DNA from 2 places in the Vibrio rhizosphaerae genome. Region 1 is predicted to be linked to the other one. Evidence: predicted binding sites of a transcription regulator. Region 1 holds the regulator's gene; the other holds the start of a gene.

Evidence for each region. The regulator PurR, encoded in region 1, represses purine synthesis genes. The targets are predictions, from matches to a motif close to TNANGNAAACGTTTNCNTNA.
Region 2: OCV37_RS10805 (uracil-xanthine permease family protein) is a predicted target of PurR. The motif match lies at 1,726-1,745, and genes of this name have one in related genera.

The regions. Positions count from the first base shown of each region.
Region 1 covers NZ_AP024903.1:2,049,635-2,052,830, reverse strand. The annotation lists gene OCV37_RS08755 (TfoX/Sxy family DNA transformation protein) at 1-498, opposite strand, end outside; cyclic di-GMP riboswitch class I at 626-711, opposite strand; gene purR (HTH-type transcriptional repressor PurR) at 854-1,864, opposite strand; gene elyC (envelope biogenesis factor ElyC) at 2,164-2,994, opposite strand; gene cmoM (tRNA uridine 5-oxyacetic acid(34) methyltransferase CmoM) at 3,064-3,196, shown strand, end outside.
Region 2 covers NZ_AP024903.1:2,502,259-2,505,454, forward strand. The annotation lists gene wrbA (NAD(P)H:quinone oxidoreductase) at 1-175, shown strand, start outside; gene OCV37_RS10800 (DUF2066 domain-containing protein) at 255-1,598, opposite strand; gene OCV37_RS10805 (uracil-xanthine permease family protein) at 1,788-3,029, shown strand; gene ybaK (Cys-tRNA(Pro) deacylase) at 3,112-3,196, opposite strand, start outside.

The sequences.
Region 1 (3,196 bases):
TAGTGGCGGTTGTGTTGAAGGATGAGAGCTTAGAATCGCTTTATATGCGCTGAGAGATCCTTTTTGATGAAGTTCTTCAACAGAATTAATTCCAGCTTTGCGTAGCATCCGTTCGGTTGCCAAGCGAAGATTAGGCAGATCTTTCAATCGCTGCGGTTTTGCCTCTACATGCGTCGTTTTTTCATCTTTCGCATTTAAGTAGGCTTGCTTTGCAATGTTGAAAATTGTATCTACATCATTCCAGTAGTCTGCAGGAAGCGCAAAATACTTGGTCACAACCGGAAAACCACGTTTTGTATACACATAAGGTTCAAACCCTTTTGCTTTAAACGTCTCCAGTGAGTGATTGTCTGCCCGTATATGAAGTTTGTCTTGAACGACAAGTGCAAACATAATGTCGTTTACGAAAATACCAAACCCGCCGAACATTGAGCGTGATTTGACACGGCCTAGTTGTTCAAAAAGCCGCATTGAATCTTTAAGAATTGGTTTGTCCATGCTTTACGTCTCGGTGTATTTTTAAATGAATACGCCACCAAAATCAGGTCCGAGAATTTAGCAAAAGAATGCAGAAAGTATGTTAACAAAACGTCAAAGATTGACGAATGTGAAATGCATTTTTGCCATCGGTAACCCCGCTACCTATCATTTTCATGGTTTAGGCCGGAGGCTTTGCGTCCCATCTTTTCAGATGGTTTGCCCTGTGCGTGACACTTTTCCAGTACGGAATTATGGAGTAACCATCGAAATGCCTACTCCACAATGTGTGATTCTAGTCCAATTAATAAATGTTATCAATAGAAAGAAAGTGGTTGGAGGAATGACCTCCCTCCAACGAAATGTCAATTAGGTGTTAATTTTTGTTTAAATCCTTAACGGTGTTGCGTTCTACAATTTCAGGATGCATTTCAAACGTTCTGCGTTCATGTTCCTTACTTTTGATCCGTTCCAATAGGATTTCGAAAGCGTTTTTTCCGACCCGGCGTTTCGGCTGGTGAATGGTTGTCAGCGGTGGAGAAAAATATTCTGAGATCTCAATGTTATCATAACCAATGACCGATATATCATCCGGGACCTTTATACCTCTCTGCTGTAAGCGACTCATCAGCCCTAAAGCCATTGTGTCATTAAAGCAAAAAACAGCTGTCGGTTGTTCATCCATTGCAATGATTTTATCAGCGGCTAAAACGGCAGTATCACACTCAAAGTTGCCTTCCAGAATCCAGTCTTCATTGGGTGTCACTCCCACTTCAGCCATTGCTCTACGGAACCCTTGAATCCGCTCCAGGCAAGCCGCTTTTGACAACTGTCCACTCAAACAGGCAATTTTGCGATGACCTTTATCAAGCAGATACTTGGTTGCAAGGTAGCCGCCTTCTTCTGAATTATCGATAATTTTATCCGCTTGAGAGCTCTCCGGCCCCCAGTCCATAATGACTTTGGGAATATCATTATAAGCTTCCAGCATATCTAAAAGTTCGGCGGTCAGATCGGAACACATCACTAACATCCCATCGACTCGTTTCTCAGCCAGCATCCGAATATAATCACGTTGCTTCTCATACAGGCCACCGGTATTACACAAAATCAGCGTGTAGCCTTGTCGGTAACAATAGCTTTCAACACCATCAATGACTTCAGAGAAGAAGGGATTGGTTGATTGAGTCACTAACATCCCGATGGTTCGCGTTGAGTTACATTTCAAACTCCGGGCGACAGCACTGGGTGCATAGTTGAGTGTTTTCACGGCTTCCATGACTTTTTCCTGAGTCGTTTCTGCCACAAACCGAGTTTTGTTAATTACGTGTGAAACAGTTGTTGTTGAAACTCCCGCCAAGCGGGCAACGTCTTTTATCGTAGCCATAGGTATTGTCCTGTCGCTTATGCTGAAGATCCAGCAGTCCGGAGCAAATTACAATTGAAAGAATAGTGATGAAGATTTTATCTATACTTCGTCATTGGATAACCCGTCGCGAAAGCATCTTGAGGTTATTCGCCAATAAGGACAAAAACCGCTAAATTTAGCGGTTTTTGTCGGTCTAAAATATGCTTAACCGCGAATTTTAGACTGCCGGTTCAGGAATAGCAATCAAAATGAGGCACTCTTCTGCTCGTCCGCTGGTCTTTGCCATGAATTGAGACTGTATGATGAAATCATGCATGCTAAAGCTTCTGTTTCGCCGGTTCGGCAACGGTTGCTTCCTGATTCGCGACCCAGTTTTTCAAGTAGTGCCAGAATTTCCCCAATGTTTCATACCAATATCTTTCTGTCTGTTCGAGATAAATGGCTTTCGGCGCATATTTTATCCAAGGCTGCGCTATATTTTTATAAGACAGATAATTGGTTGGGGCAGGGATCGGGTTGAGGCCAGCAGACTGGAACTCATGTAATGCACGATCCATATGACTGGCAGAGGTGACGAGCACTAGTTTTCGCGGTCCGACAAAACTTGCGGCTAGCTGAGCTTCTTCCCAGGTATCTTTGGCACTTTCCAGTAACACGATATCGGATTTTGCTACACCGAGTGACAGAGCAACTCTTGCCAGCATTCTGGCATGACTAAACCGGGTACCGCCGGCATATCCGGAAAGAATCAAACGAGATCCCGGATACATCCGCATAATCCGGATACCTTCCGTCAGTCGCATGAGAGCGGAACGACTGAGTTGAGAGGTCGGCGGGAGTTGATCATCGACAACATGACCGCTGCCAAGAACCATGATGTAGTCAATGCTACCCTCTACAGGTAAAAAGGCTGAATATTTGCGTTCCAGCGGGGCAAGAAGGCGGTCAGAAACAGGCTGGAATGACGCTAAAAACAGTAATGTGTAAGAGAACAGAACAATCAGGCAACCGGTTTTCCTTTTTGTTGAAAACATAATCATCATCAGTCCGATAAAACCGATGATGAGCAAGGCGGGAAGGGGCATCATTAATGCAGATATGATTTTTTTAAGCTCAAACATATAAGAAATAGTCCGAAAAAACAGCAATTGAGATTAAAAACGAATAATCCTCTTTATTCCTGCCATTCCTATGACAGAATAGCAGCACGATTCGTTATGATAACTCAAGCTACTGTGACTGAAGATCGCAATTTCGACGATATTGCCCACAAATTTGCAAAAAATATATACGGCTCTGACAAAGGTATGATTCGTCAGACCATTGTGTGGGAAGATATTCAAACTATTT
Region 2 (3,196 bases), 450 kb from region 1:
TCCCTACAGTGAACCGGCCTTGCATACCACGCAAAGCGGCGGCACACCGTACGGGGCCAGCCACTTTGCCACAGTGGCCGGTCAATTGAGCACAGAAGAAAAAACACTGGCCCAACAACTTGGGCAGCGCCTTGCCTCATTATCAATGAGGCTCAACCCTACGGTTAAGCATTAAATCCCTCATGCATCCAATGCATAAAAAAACAAGGGCGATTGAGGCCCTTGTTGTGACATCGCTTATGTGAGGACCTCGGTTATGGCGTCTCTTGAGGAAGCGGACTCTGAGACGAGGTGTCTTGTGACGACCCGGTCTGAGCATTATCTTCTGTTTGAGCATTATCTTCTGATTGCTCTGAAACGGGACGTTCACGCCACTGATATAGCAACGGAGATTGGTTCGTCTCGACTGGCGTATCCGTCAACGCCTGAGAATTGACATCATTCAAGGACTTCTTTCCATCAGAATCCTCAGCCGGATGCACATCAGTCTGTGGTGATTCGGGCTGTCGTGGTTCAGTCGCAGTCGCGCCTACAGCCGTCTCTTCGGATGACGTCGGTTGCAGCACCTGAGAATGATCAGCAGACGATTCATCTAATCCTGCCATCCCATCATCCGCTTCAGGAAGCCGTTCGATCAAATTGAGTGAAGCCAGCTCTTGTTCAAATGCTTCCTGAGTAGTTAACAAATGAACCCTGAATGTCACTTCATCCCCTTGAATCTGAATGACATCAACACTTGCGACAGAGCTGAGCTGGTTGAGTGCCTGTTCCAGTTTGAAAAAATGGACCGCCCGGCTTAAATGTTTCACATTGAGAATCATCGAATGAGACGATTGCCCGGCAACAACAACACGGTTTTTCTTGGCATAGTATTGTGTTAATTGATCGACCAGCTGTGCAAGCTCATCGTCACCACTTAAGCGCCCACTCATGGGTGGCACAGAAATATCTAACAGTTTCTCGGGAGTTTGATCGTAAAGCTTCCAGTTCAGCGTGTCTGACTGAGCCCGAATAATCAAAATGGCATCGGGATGATAGCGTTCACTTGCATCACGAATCGGCTGAAGAAACTCTCCCCAGATATCCGATGCTTCAATACTGGTAATATCGTCAAAATCGCCGACAGGAACAATGAGAGGTAATCCACGCTTTTCAGCCAGTTGTTTTAATTGCTGAACATTCGCATTCGAAACATTTTCCCATGCGATATTACGCTGAAAATTCTGGTCTTCAACGTACCAGACCAGAATCGTCGCCCGTTTTACCGGCCAGAACGGAAGTTGTGCCTGTGTCAGTAAGGCCCGTATCTGCTTAGCACTAAACTGCATTTGGACGATCTTTTGGTCATCTTTCTGACCATAACTAATCTGAGACAGGTAAAGGCGGTTTTGAGACAGTGCTTTCTTAATCACTGGGTTATCGACAGCCTCTTTCTCTCCGGTCGCCCGAATGATCACATTTTCCATGCCCTGAATTCGAGCCTGATCTTCACCTTGTTCTTGATCAAGCATAACTTCCGAACGATAAATATTGACCTGAGTTGCCGCATAACCGGAAAAAGTCAGGCCTAACAAAATCAGACAAGCGATATTTCGCATAGTAATCCAAAATACATCAACAATCGTGTCCCGATCATAAGCAACTATTGGGTTCCCGGCAAGAAAACCCTGCCACAATAGCAAATATTCCTGATCTCACCCCTTGCAAAAAATAGCCACCTTGAAGCATGGCAAACGTTTCAATAAGTGATAGAATCCTCAAAATTTGTCTTACTCAGGGAAAAAAACATGAAAAATGCCATATTAGGCGTGCAGATGCTCTTTGTTGCATTTGGCGCGCTGGTGCTGGTTCCGCTTCTAACGGGACTCGATCCAAACGTCGCTCTCTTTGGCGCTGGTATCGGAACCCTTCTTTTTCAACTTGTCACCCGTCGCTCCGTTCCTATTTTTCTCGCCTCTTCTTTCGCTTTCATTGCTCCTATCCTTTACGGTGTTCAAGCTTGGGGGATTCCTGCCACAATGGGTGGCCTGATTGCCGCCGGAGCGGTCTACGTTGTGCTGGGCGGATTAATCAAAATCAATGGTGCTGAGTTTATTCATAAGCTTCTGCCACCGGTTGTTATCGGCCCGATCATCATGGTGATTGGACTGGGCCTCGCCCCGACAGCCGTTAATATGGCACTAGGAAAAACCGGAGATGGCTCCGCTCAGTTAGTTGACGGACAAATCGCCCTGTGGATTTCATGTATTTCTTTGTTTACGACCATTCTCATCAGTGTCTTTGCTCGCGGTATGTTTAAACTACTGCCGATTTTCGGTGGCATTATTGCCGGTTATACACTGAGCCTGATTTTTGATGTGGTCAGTTTTGAAGCGGTCCAGAATGCCGCTTGGTTCTCACTGCCTCATTTCACCATGCCTGAATTTAACATCAATGCCATTTTATTTATGATTCCGGTGGCTATCGCACCGGCAGTCGAGCATGTGGGCGATATTCTGTCGATCTCCAATGTTACAGGGAAAAACTACCTGAAAAAGCCGGGACTACACCGCACCATTGCCGGAGACGGCATTGCAACCATTGCAGCGGCAATGGTTGGCGCACCACCAAATACAACCTATAGTGAAGTGACTGGCGCAGTGATGCTCACGAAAGCCTTCAATCCGGTGATTATGACTTGGGCAGCTGTGACAGCCATCGTTTTAGCCCTGGTCGGTAAACTGGGTGCTTTGCTCCAAACGATTCCAGTACCAGTGATGGGTGGGATTATGATTCTGCTATTCGGCTCCATCGCTTCGGTTGGTCTGAATACCCTGATTAAGAATCATGTGGATCTGCATAAATCCAGAAATCTGGTCATTGTCGCGGTGACCTTGGTCTTTGGCATTGGTGGTATGGCTTTTGGTATCGGTGAATTCAGCTTACAGGGGATCAGCCTCTGTGGTGTCGTCGCTATCTTGTTAAATCTAATCTTGCCGGATGATTTGGGTGAAAACCATGTCGTTGATAATGCTCAGATTGAAGATTAATCCATCACATCATCGATAAAAAATCCCGGGAAGTCCCGGGATTTTTCTTATCCGCAATGCCAAATTGGAGAGCGACTATGTTTCACTCACTCTCCAAACATAATGGTACAAATTTAGCCCGCGTCAGCGCTGCCAGATCCCGGGGAGCCAATTCAATCTCCAGACCT